3 regions of the Pseudoalteromonas sp. J2K-J979 genome follow, and region 3 is predicted to be linked to each of the others. Evidence: predicted binding sites of a transcription regulator. Region 3 holds the regulator's gene; each other region holds the start of a gene.
The links. The regulator sigma-54, encoded in region 3, starts transcription at its own class of promoters, with help from an activator protein. The targets are predictions, from matches to a motif close to GTTGGCACGNNNNTNGNNT.
Positions count from the first base shown of each region.

Region 1: a site for sigma-54 is predicted at 1,709-1,727, ahead of flgJ (flagellar assembly peptidoglycan hydrolase FlgJ). Genes of this name have one in related genera too.
Region 2: a site for sigma-54 is predicted at 1,928-1,946, ahead of AC3KVK_RS12320 (DUF2726 domain-containing protein). Genes of this name have one in related genera too.

Region 1 is NZ_CM200281.1:997,683-1,001,900, forward strand. It holds gene flgH (flagellar basal body L-ring protein FlgH) at 1-515, shown strand, start outside; gene AC3KVK_RS04740 (flagellar basal body P-ring protein FlgI) at 527-1,618, shown strand; gene flgJ (flagellar assembly peptidoglycan hydrolase FlgJ) at 1,764-2,801, shown strand; gene flgK (flagellar hook-associated protein FlgK) at 2,808-4,218, shown strand, end outside.
Region 2 is NZ_CM200281.1:2,661,778-2,665,995, forward strand. It holds gene AC3KVK_RS12310 (type 1 glutamine amidotransferase family protein) at 1-594, opposite strand, end outside; gene folE2 (GTP cyclohydrolase FolE2) at 935-1,858, shown strand; gene AC3KVK_RS12320 (DUF2726 domain-containing protein) at 1,984-2,580, shown strand; gene mtnN (5'-methylthioadenosine/S-adenosylhomocysteine nucleosidase) at 2,745-3,452, shown strand; gene AC3KVK_RS12330 (cobalamin biosynthesis protein CobD/CbiB) at 3,453-4,218, shown strand, end outside.
Region 3 is NZ_CM200281.1:417,625-421,842, forward strand. It holds gene rapZ (RNase adapter RapZ) at 1-529, opposite strand, end outside; gene ptsN (PTS IIA-like nitrogen regulatory protein PtsN) at 548-997, opposite strand; gene hpf (ribosome hibernation promoting factor) at 1,000-1,287, opposite strand; gene AC3KVK_RS01980 (RNA polymerase factor sigma-54) at 1,313-2,797, opposite strand; gene lptB (LPS export ABC transporter ATP-binding protein) at 2,859-3,584, opposite strand; gene lptA (lipopolysaccharide transport periplasmic protein LptA) at 3,581-4,081, opposite strand; gene lptC (LPS export ABC transporter periplasmic protein LptC) at 4,071-4,218, opposite strand, start outside.

The sequences.
Region 1 (4,218 bases), 580 kb from region 3:
ATGATTTATACAGTGATAAAAAAGCGGTACGTGTGGGTGATATTATTACCGTTATGCTGAACGAATCAACTCAAGCCTCTAAAAGTGCGAAGACCGAAACAGATAAAGCAACCGATATTGGTTTAAATCCAATCGTTGGCTTAGGGGGAAATAATGTCAATATTGGTGGGGAGAGTATTCAGCTAGGTGTCACTTCGGATGCTTCCTATAAAGGTGATGCGAAATCGAATCAGTCCAATAGCTTAAGTGGTAACATCTCCGTGAATGTGATGCGGGTTTTGCCGAATGGCAATTTGATGATCCGTGGTGAAAAATGGCTCACTCTTAATACTGGCGAGGAGTTTATTCGCCTCGAAGGGATTATTCGTGTCTCCGACGTGGCCGCAGATAATACAGTTGAATCAAATCGCATAGCGAATGCCCGGATCCAATATTCAGGTAAAGGCGAAATGCAAGATGCACAAAGTAGCGGCTGGCTATCTCGGTTTTTCATGAGCGCACTGTTTCCTTTTTAGGGTGAATGAATATGAAAATTCTTAAATATTTTATCAGCTTATTGCTGTTGCTTAGTTCAACGAGTTACGCAGAGCGGATCAAAGATGTCTCGATGGTTGAAGGCGTTCGTGATAATCAACTCGTTGGCTATGGCTTAGTTGTGGGGCTTCCAGGCACTGGAGAGCAAAGTCGGTTTACAGAGCAAACATTCAAAGCCATGTTGAATAGTTTTGGCATTGCTTTACCTGCAACTTTAAAACCGAAAATTAAAAATGTCGCGGCCGTGGCCGTACACGCCAAACTTCCGCCATTTGTGAAACCCGGTCAAACAATTGATGTGACCGTCTCATCAATAGGTAGTGCAGGGAGTTTAAGGGGAGGGACACTATTGCAAACCTTCTTAAAAGGGATTGATGGCAATGTCTATGCGATTGCACAAGGTAGTTTGATTGTCAGTGGTTTAGGTGCAGAAGGACAGGATGGCAGCCGAATTTTAGTCAATACTCCCACAGTTGGCCGAGTGCCAAATGGTGGCACAGTTGAGCGAGCGGTAGCGAATCCTTTTTCTCAAGGCGACTACATTACTTTTAACCTTCATCGTCCAGATTTTACTACCGCTAAACGGTTAGCTGATACAATCAATGATTTAGTTGGGCCGAGTTCAGCCAGTGCGATGGATGCAGCATCAGTGAGAGTGATAGCACCTCGTGATGTATCGCAGCGAGTTGCATATTTATCAACCCTTGAAAACTTAGAGTTTAAGCCGGCAGACACCTCAGCTAAAATTTTAGTGAACTCTCGGACAGGCACAATAGTAATAGGTAAAGATGTCAGGCTACAACCCGCCGCCATTACCCATGGCGGATTGACGGTCACTATTGCAGAGCAACAAAATGTGTCGCAGCCAAATCCATTTGCTGAAGGTGAAACGGTTGTCACTCAACAAAGTATCATTGATGTTTCGCGTGATGATACCCGTGCATTTGTGTTTGACCCAGGTGTGAGTTTAGATGATTTAGTGCGTGCAATTAATGAAGTGGGCGCAGCACCTGGTGATTTAATGGCTATTTTAGAGGCGTTAAAAGAAGCGGGCGCGATCAGTGGGCAGCTCGTTGTCATCTAAAAGCAATTCAACTTTCAAATAAAACCCAGTATTTTACTGGGTTTTGTTTTTTAAGTTATTGATAAATAAACTCATAACTCCATTTGTTTTATTGGCACTTCAATTGCATTGATCAAGGTAATCTTTGGAGTGTCAACAAACTGTTATGAATGAACTTAACCAACAAATGCCCAGTAATTATTTTGACCTAAATAGTCTGAATGATTTACGCCGAGATGCTAAAAATGGTCAAGGCAATGAAAAAGAAGCACTACGAAAAGCTGCGCAGCATTTTGAATCGATATTCATGAATATGCTGTTGCAAAGTATGCGTAAAGCCAACGAAGCATTTGAATCCGATAGTCCTTTCAATAGTCAATCAACCAAATTTTATCAAGACATGCATGATCAGCAGCTGACCATGGAGCTTTCGAGTAATGGCTCGCTTGGACTTGCGGATTTAATTGTTCAGCAATTGAGCCCGGATTATTCAACCTATCGCCCAGCTTCTGTGCTAAGAGGCAATGGTGAACTTAGCGAGTCCGTACCATCTTCAATGGTTGAGCAACCTAAAGCTTCGAAACAGTCATTACCCGCATGGGTAAACCTGCAATTCAATCAATCCGACATACACCTTAAAAGTCAGCCAACTGAGCAAAACCTGCGAGTCGAACCTGTTGAAGAATCCTATCGTTTTGATTCACCCGATGCGTTTATACAAAGTGTATGGGAAAAGGCTAAAGCGGCAGGTGAAAAGTTAAATTTAAACCCTGCAGTCATGATTGCTCAAGCCGCATTGGAAACCGGCTGGGGTAAGCATGTCATTACCGCTTCAAATGGCCAATCAAGTAATAATTTATTCAATATAAAGGCGAGCAGTAGTTGGCAAGGAGAATCGGTTAAAAAAGCGACTTTAGAATTTGAAGAAGGGATTGCAGTCAAGAAAAACGCGGCTTTCAGAGCGTATGACAGTATTGAAGAAAGCTTTGATGATTTTGTGAATTTTTTAAGTTCAGGGAGTCGTTATCAAGAGGCGCTCAAGTCAACCGGCAATATGGAGCAATTTTTGCATAAGTTACAACAAGCAGGTTACGCAACAGATCCAAACTATGCGAAAAAAATTATCGGCATCCTTAATAGTGAAGGGCTGCAGCAAGGGATCAGTCGCATGTTAAGTAACGACGTTGCAAACATTACGGAGTGATAACGAATGAGTTTTGGAATTTTAGGCACAGGTGTTTCGGGCTTAGCAGCCGCACAAAAAGGGCTCGACACCACAGGCCATAATATTGCCAATGTGAATACAACGGGTTATAACCGTCAAACAGTTGAGCAAATTTCAACGGTGGGTATCCCTTTTGGTGGTGTGTATTTAGGAAATGGAACCCAGATATCTTCAATTTCTCGTTCATTTAATGAATTCTCTTACAGCGAAGTTATTTATAACAAGAGTCAGTTTAATTATAACAATACACAAACAGTGAACGCTGGTCGATTAGATAATTTCCTCGCAAATACCGATACAGGGATAACAAAAAGTATCGAAGAAGCATTTAATTCTATTAATGGTATCACTGAAGATCCAACCATTATTTCAGCAAGAAATGTATTTTTGAGTACAGCTGAATCAACCGCTAAACGTTTTAATAATATGTTTACAGAGGTTGAGCAGCAGCATTTAGGTAATATAAATCAAGAAATCGAAACCACAGTCGCTGCGATTAATGAAATTACGACTCGAATTGCTCAACTTAACGGCGAAATAGCTGTAGCGAACTCGGTGGCAGAGAATGGCTTTCCAGCAAATGATTTATTGGATAAAAGAGAGCTTTTAATTAGTCAACTTAGCGAGCGAGTTGAAGTTAACATTATCGATTTGCCTGATGGCACCATTAACTTGACGGTTGGTACAGGCTTGACACTTGTAGCTGGCACGTTTCCGGTTCCGTTATCGGTTGAACGTAATGAGTTCGATACTAATAAATTAGAAATAGGGATTTCACCTACTCCTGGAGCTCCTAAAAAATCAATCGTGACAAGTCAAATTGATGGCGGGTCATTAGGTGGGTTATTCAAAATCAGAGAAGAGCTGTTATTACCTGCTATTCGTGAAATGGGTAAAATCTCTATCGCTTATGCTGATGCATTTAATCGTCAACAATCATTAGGTCGAGATTTAAATGGTGATCAGGGGACTAATTTATACAAAGATATCAATGACCCCCAAGCAGCTTTGTCAAGAACACTTAACTCACGTAATAACCCTGTAGGCTCTGATTTTTCAGTTAACATCACCAATGCAGCTTTAGTCACCAGTGATGAATATAAAATGGTCGTTGATCCGGGGGGCAACTTAGTCGTCTCTGACAAAGATCAAAATACTTTGGTTACTTTTACACCTGCAGATATAGCAGGCATGTCACCTCCTACTAACACGAGACTTGAAATACCTGGAACGGGTTTGAATATCAACATCCAAAATAATAATTTGGCAGTGGGTGATAAATTTTTAATTAGAGCAACTTATTCGGGGGCGAGAGATATCGAGCGCACATTAGAAGATCCGACTTTGGTCGCTGCCGCAGGAAATCAGCTCGAAGTTGCAGCTACAACGAACCCTA
Region 2 (4,218 bases), 1.4 Mb from region 3:
ACGTTTTTTACCTGCAACCTGATGCGCTCGCTGATAAAATGCTTGATATGCTAGCAGGGCTGATTCATTGTTAGTTGCCAATAAATCAACTTGAGTTTTCAAGCGTTTTCCCGAGCGAGCTGCTTGTTTTTGCTCAAGTAAGTCAAATAAATTGTTGCGCTCAAATTCAAACAGCCCTGACCAAACATCGCGCCCTTTGATTGTTTCATCTTGATGGGTAAAAGAGCTGCGGCGAATTAAACGAACAAACTCACGCTCTGATAGTTGCGATGCTTCAATTTGGGGTTTTAACGATTGCATCATTGCAATGACTTGTGCGCGAAGCTGCGGCTGTTCAGTCCAACTAAAATCAGCTAAGCGAGTTATCGCTTCATCTGTAACTTGATAAATCGGCCCTAATTTAGCACTTTCATCAAATCCAGTTTGCTTTTTCGCAGGCGAGCAATATCTATCCATATCACTTGAACAAACTTCAAGTTCTTGACCGAACAAAAATAAATTTGCTTGCTCTTGTGCAATACTCTGATAGGCATTTAAAAGCGCTATCACGCCTAAAAATAAACTAGCAAGCGATTTAGTGTTACGAATATTCATTGAAAGATACCATTTTATTATTATTTTTTAATAACTAAGCATGCAAAGCGCACCAAAAAGCAAAGCGCATAATCACTACATTCTACCAATAAGTAACTGTACTTAAAAGAATATATGAGCAAACAAATGATCTTTTATCGTATTCTGACTGAGCGATTCCTTAAAGCTTGAAAAGCTTATTAAAAATAAATTATATTCCCACCATAATACTTGAGTGTTTTTGTAAGGTATTATGAACAAACTTGTCTTTTTTTCATTTTATAAAAAAAGCACCATCGCGTTTTTTATTGTAGAATGGCGCGTTTTTCAGCATAGGCTATTTCTGGGAGTAAACGAACCAATGCAAAAATTCATGCCTGACATTGCCCACTCTGCTGAGGCATTACAAGAAGGGACACTCGACTGGGTTGGAATGAGCCAAATAGAGCTTCCACTCGTGGTCAGCAGCAAAGACTGCCCTGACCAGCATGTATCTGCATTAGCTGAAGCCTTCGTAAATTTGAATGATCCGCAAGCTAAGGGTATTCATATGTCGCGCTTATATTTGGCGCTTGATGAATTTTCTAATCAGCAAACTTTGACACCTGAAACCCTAACCACAGTATTAGACCAATTTATTAGCAGTCACCATTCGCTTAGTGACCAAGCCCAAGTAACGCTAAAATTTGATTATCATTTGCGTCGCCGTTCTTTATTAAGTGGAAAAACAGGCTGGAAAGCTTACCCAGTTGAAATTACTGCAACATATAAAGAGCAAGTCGTTACACTTGAGCTGAGTGTATCAGTTACATACTCATCTACATGCCCATGCTCTGCTGCGTTAGCGCGTCAACTCATTCAACAAGCGTTTGATCAACAATTCACCGAACAAGCTATCGATAAAGATCACATTATGCAATGGCTGGGCAGCACTCAAGGTATTGTTGCCACACCGCATTCTCAACGCTCAATAGCGCAAGTAAAGGTCAAGCTCAATCAACGCGATAGCCACTTTGATATTTTAGGCTTGATTGATGCACTTGAAAATGAACTCAAGACCCCCGTCCAAGCCGCTGTGAAACGTGAAGACGAACAAGAATTTGCGCGCCTCAATGGCCAAAATTTAATGTTTTGCGAAGACGCTGCTCGAAAAGTAAAACATATACTCAATCAGCAAAGCGCCTATTCAGACTTCTGGTTGCGTATCAACCATTATGAATCTTTGCATGCCCATGACGCTGTCAGTGTTGCAGTCAAAGGTGTAGAGTCAGGCTACACCGCTTAAACTTCAAATGGGTTTATGTTGTTTGATACCCAACGTAAACCCGATCGCGCCTTACTTTAAGTCATCATTTTTGGCATAAATTGTGCTTTAAACAGTTAGTGTCAATTTGTTGTCTTGGAGTAGTTATGGAATTTGTACTGTTATCAATATTAGTGTTGGTCGTGATTGCAGCGGTCATTGCGGGGCGAATGACCGACAGTGGCAACCCCTACCCTTTTAAAAGTAAAACCAGTTTATTTACGCAAGTAGAAAAATCATTTTTAACCTTGCTGGAACAATCTGTCGGCAATGATTATAAAGTTGTCAGTCGCGTTAAGTTAGTCGATGTGATTGATTTTAAACCGGGTATCAATGAAAAAAATAAGCGCACAGCGCTAACTAAAGCCAAAAATAAACAGCTCGACTTTGTATTACTCGATAAACAAAACCTGAACATTGTGGCTGCGATAGATTTAGTAAACAACAATAACAAAGAAGGCCATAAGGCTCAAAAAGATTGGTTTGTCGGTGGCGCGCTTGAATCAGCTGGCATCCCGCATATTCGTATGAAAGTCAAAGCAGGATATAAGTCGTCAGAAGTACGCCAAGCTATTTTGTTCAAATTAGGCAAAAAAGCAGTCAAGCCGCCGATAGTCAAAGCAAAAACGATTATGCGTCCTGCGGTATTATCCCCTTCTCAAATGAAAGCATCGAATTCCACCGCACTTGCACAAGTCTCTTAGTAATATGTGCAGCGCAATGCGCTGCACATTAATTATTTCAGCCATCAATTAAGTGTCTTATTCAAACTTAAAAGCGGTGATTTTTTAATTCGCTAAGCCTTTGATTCTCGCATTTTTAAGCTTTCACAGTATAATCAGCACAACTAGAAAGAGGATTATATTTTATGAATATCGGTATCATTGGCGCAATGGAGCCTGAAGTAGCTATTTTGCGTGACACCATGACACAAGTGAATACAACCCAAGTCGCTGGGTTTACTTTTTATACAGGCCAATTAGCTGGGCACTCAGTTACTTTAGTCCAATCGGGTATTGGTAAGGTAGCATCAAGTATCGCTACCACATTGTTGATCGAACGATTTTCACCTGATTGTATTATTAATACAGGCTCTGCCGGTGGATTTGAACAAAGCTTAAATGTAGGCGATGTAGTTATTTCGTCTGAAGTTCGCCACCACGATGTTGATGTCACTGCATTTGGTTATGAGTTCGGCCAAGTGCCTAATATGCCGGCAGGATTTACAGCTCATGCATCTCTGATTGATGCAGCACAACAAGCAATTGCCTCATTAGGTAATGTGAAAACCATGACAGGCCTTATCTGTACCGGCGATTCATTTATGTGTGATCCTGTTCGTATTGAAGCGACACGCTCACAATTCCCATCAATGCTTGCCGTTGAAATGGAAGGCGCTGCGATTGCGCAAACCTGCCATCAGCTAAACACTCCATTTGTTGTGATCCGTTCATTATCAGACATTGCCGGGAAAGAATCCCCTGAGTCATTTGAAGCGTATCTTGTCACTGCATCAGAAAACTCTTCGAAAATGGTCATTGCGTTATTGACTAACTTACAAGGTGTGGCTCTTTAAGTGCTACTTGATATTGCCCAACAACATTTGGGTTTTATCTTGTTGCTTGTGGCAATTTGTGCTGAGCGCATTTTGCCACTTACTCGTGCCTACCACCCATTCACTTTATTAAAGCTAATTTTCAGCAATATCCAATCCCGTATTTTTGATTCAAAATCTTCTGTTCAGTATCAATATATAGCGGGTACATTAGGGTTTATTTTACCTATATTAACTCTACTGATCTTAACGTGGGGTATTGTGTCCTTTGCGATTTACCCGCAGTGGCTCTCGGTGTTTATTTTATATTTATGCATTGAAAGTAAGGAACTCGAAAGTGCCACCAAAAAAATTCCAACCTTGCTCAAACATAACCAAAAATCAGCTGCTCGCGACTTGCTTAGACTTTGGCTTAGAAGAGACACTCATTCTTTATCGGAAGTTGGCATAATTAAAGCGGGCATTGAAACGCTCGTGCTGAGATTAGCGCGCCACTATTTTGCTGTAATTTTTTGGTTTTTAGTCGCAGGACCTTTTGTCGCATTGAGCTACCGACTGATTAACCTAGTTCACAATACTTGGTCTAAAAAAGTCACTCCTGATTCAGCTTTTCTAAAACCGATTCAAATAGTTGACTACCTATTTGAGTGGATACCTCTGCGCTTAGTTGCGTGCTCTATCGCTCTAAATAAACAGACTCGGTTGGCGGTTCGTTATATGAGTCAATATGGGCAGTTCTTCTATCAAAAAAACTCTGGCTGGTTGATAAGCGCAACCGCGGCGACAA
Region 3 (4,218 bases):
CATTTTTAGGAATGCCATGTTTAAAGCCAAATGACTCAAACGTGATAATAAGTTGATTGTCTTTTTTGCCTAAAACACGCTCGCGAATGGACTCAGCGAGTTGATGTACGCTTAAATCAGAGGTGTCAATAATGATGTCGGCACGGCTGGCGACAACATCAAGTAGCATTTTCTCTTGTTTGATGGCTGAATCAAGTGGTTGAGCATTGATTGAAAGTGGATGCAGGCGTCTTGTTTCTGAAAAACGTCGGATTAATGTCTGATCGTCACTATCTAGATAAAATAATGATGGTTTGGCAAACTCAGGTAAATATTCGAGAATTTCATTGAACTCTTGTTGCTCTTTGGGCAGGTTACGTACATCAATGCTTACGGCTATTTTATCGTAACTATCTGACACGCTGCGTACTAAAGAGGGCAGTAAATTGACGGGAATATTATCGACAGCATAGTAGCCAAGATCTTCTAAAACTCTTAATGCTACGGATTTTCCCGATCCTGAGCGGCCACTAATAATAATAAGTTGCACGGTACATCTCCTTGATGATTACGCAGCATCGATAATGGCGTAGAGCTCTTCATCGCACGTCGCATTACGTAATTGTTTGCAAAATAGCTTGTCCTTTAGTTTATCAGCAATTGCTGCAAGCGTCTGTAGGTGAGCTTGACATTCATCTTCAGGTACGAGCAGTGCTACAAAAATATCGACAGGTTTATTATCAATCGCATCAAACTCGATAGCTTCTTGATTGACGATTAAAATAGCGAGGCTTTTATCTAATCCTGCGAGTCGACCATGGGGTATTGCGATACCACGCCCTATTCCTGTGCTTCCAAGTTTTTCACGATTTAGAAGTGCGCCAAGAATCTCTTGTTCAGAAAGGTCAGGTCGTTGCTGGTGAGCAAGAGTACTGATGTGCTCTAAAATTCGCTTTTTGCTATGAAAAAGGACTGCAGCTTTGGTGCAGTCCTTTGAAATAAAAGAATTTAGTTTCATGATTAATGGCGTGAAAGTTTCTCTTTGTGTTTAATTACTTGGCGATCTAGTTTATCAATCAAGCCATCGATTGCCGCATACATATCTTGATGCTCTGATGTTGCAAATAATTCACCACCGGTGACATGGAGTGTGGCCTCTGCTTTTTGGACTAGCTTTTCGATATCCAAAATAACGTGCACGTTATTGATATGATCAAAGTGCCTTTCGAGCTTAGCAAATTTGTTAGTGACATAGTCTCTTAATGGCTCGGTGATTTCTACGTGACGACCAGTTAAATTAAGTTGCATAAGCATTTTCCTTCTATTTTACGTCTCAGATCAAACGTTTTCTCTGATTTGACGGGGGGATAGAGAGAGATTCACGATATTTTGCTATCGTGCGTCTCGCCACTTGTATTCCTTGCTCTGCCAATATATCTGCAATTTTACTATCACTCAAAGGTTTAGCCTGATTTTCTGCAGCGATTAGCTTTTTAATTAATGCTCGAATAGCTGTTGATGAGCATTCACCGCCATTTTCTGTACTGACATGGCTTGAAAAGAAAAATTTCAATTCATATATGCCCCGTGGGGTATGCATAAATTTCTGAGTCGTCACACGTGAGATGGTTGACTCATGCATCTCGACCATTTCAGCAACATCATTGAGTACCATAGGTTTCATTGCTTCATCCCCATGCTCAAAAAAGGCTTGTTGTTGCTGAACGATGCAATTAGATACTTTTAAAAGCGTGTCATTTCGGCTTTCTAAACTCTTAATAAACCATTTTGCTTCTTGTAAATGTGAGCGAATAAATTGACTATCTTCGCTGGATTTTACTGAGCGGCTCATAGCGGCATACTGATCATTAACTCTAATCTTAGGCATGCTTTCCGAATTCAGCTCAACTACCCAGCGGCCTTTTATTTTTTTTACTGATACATCAGGTATAACATACTCAGGCTGTTCTGTATTGATGCTGTCAGCGGGTTTAGGATTCAGGCTATGGATGAGTGCCATGACTTCTTTTAGCTCGTTTTCCTTAAGTTTGGTTTTCTTCATTAAGGTTCGATAGTCACGAGAAGCTAAAAGTTCAATATGTTCTTTTACAATGTCTTTTGTTTGTGCCAACCAAGGTGTATTTTTATCAAATTGATTAAGTTGGATCAGTAGGCATTCAGGAAAGTCCCGCGCAGCGATGCCGATAGGATCAAAGACTTGAATACGCTTTAATACTGCCTCGACTTCATCTAGCTCAACCGCTAAACCATCACTGCCTTCGCCAATACTGTCACAAATGTCTTCGGTTGATAAGGTTAAGTAACCTTGTTCATTGATGGCTTCGACAATAGCCGTGGCGATGGCTTCATCTGTGGGGCTAAATGGTGTCAATCGCAGCTGCCACATTAGATAATCTTGTAATGACTCAGAGGTGCTACCCTGATAAAGGGTGTCATTATCGGGTGCTGGGCCTGAGGACGAAGTCGATGGTCCTGCGCTGACATATTCATCCCAGCCAACATCCATAGGAAGTTCGTCAGTGAGGGAATCTTTATTGAGTGCATCTGATGACTCTATTTCAACTTCAGCGGTATGCTCGTGATCGTCAGTGGATTCTTTTTGGGAGTCGTTGGCATCGTTGTTATTATCATTGCCATATTCTGCTTCTTCAACTTCAAGCAGCGGGTTGCTATCAAGTGCCTCTTGAATTTCTTGTTGTAAATCTAAAGTACTCAGTTGCAGCAAGCGAATTGCCTGCTGTAACTGTGGGGTCATTGTAAGTTGTTGCCCAAGACGAAGTTGTAATGATTGCCTCATTTACGTCTAACAATCCTTTTGGTTATTAAAATAAATGGCACTTAGTTATGAAGTTAATTAACTATAGCTTGAATTGTTCACCTAGGTAAACATCACGTACTTTTTGATCTTCAAGTACCTCTTTAGGTGTGCCTGTTGCGATTAGTTCGCCATGTGAAACTATGTAAGCAGTTTCACAAACATCTAAAGTTTCCCTTACGTTATGGTCAGTTATCAACACACCAATGCCACGGTTTTTTAAGTGGCGAATTATTTTTTTTATATCTATCACTGATATTGGATCAACACCAGCAAAAGGCTCATCAAGCAAGATAAATTTAGGGTTTGCGGCTAACGCACGAGCAATTTCTACACGACGGCGTTCACCACCCGATAAAGCCATGCCTTGGCTATCTCGAATATGACAGATATTAAATTCTTCTAGTAGATTATCGAGTTGCTCTTCTCGCTGCGCTTTTTTGAGTTCTTTGCGTGTTTCTAGAATAGCCATAATGTTTTGATAAACAGTTAACTTTCTGAAAATAGAGGACTCTTGTGGCAAATAACCTATGCCCATTCTGGCTCGGCTATGCATGGGAAGTAAAGTGATATCTTCCTCATCAATGGTAATCAAGCCTTTATCACTAGGGACCAAACCAACGATCATATAAAATGTGGTGGTTTTTCCTGCTCCATTAGGGCCAAGTAATCCAACAATGCTGCCAGCTTTTACGCTCAGTCCTACGTTTTTGACCACTTGGCGGCCATTATAACTTTTGGCAAGTTGTTTGGCGTTGAGTGTGGTCATTTTTTGTCCTTTTCAGATGGCGTTAAAATGGTTCGCACGCGCTGTGTGGAGTTTTCGTCTTTAATCGCACTGATTAGCTGTTGCTTAATATCGTAGGTGATTTTCTCGGCACTCATTTTTTGGCCACTTTGAGTGATGGTGGCTTTACCTGAAATTAACAGGATTTCAGTTGCGACATCATAGCTGATTTCATTTGCGCTGGCCGTGATCACTGTACCATCTAGCAGTGTTTCAGAGTAAGATGCTGGGTTACCTTTAGCGACAAGTAGCTGCTTATTTTCACCTAACTCAGCTCTACGGTAAGCTTCTAAAAACTCAGCCTTAATTTTTCGTTTGTCATGCGTAATTTCAACGTTTTTTTCAAAAATGATCACGTTGCGTTTTATATCTGCTTTTTGGTTGTCCGCATCAATGATTACCTTTGAATTAGGTTGTGCTGCCTGAGCAAGCATGCTTGATCCAATTAACGTAAGCATGAATAAAATTTTATTGGTCATAATAAATGGTCTGTGTGTGGTTAATGAGTTCAATAACTTCGGTTTCAAAGTTAGCAATTAGTCCTTTACCTTTAATTAAGATATTTGGCCCTGTGATTATTACTGGCCGCTCTGAATTCATGGTCGATTGGTTAATA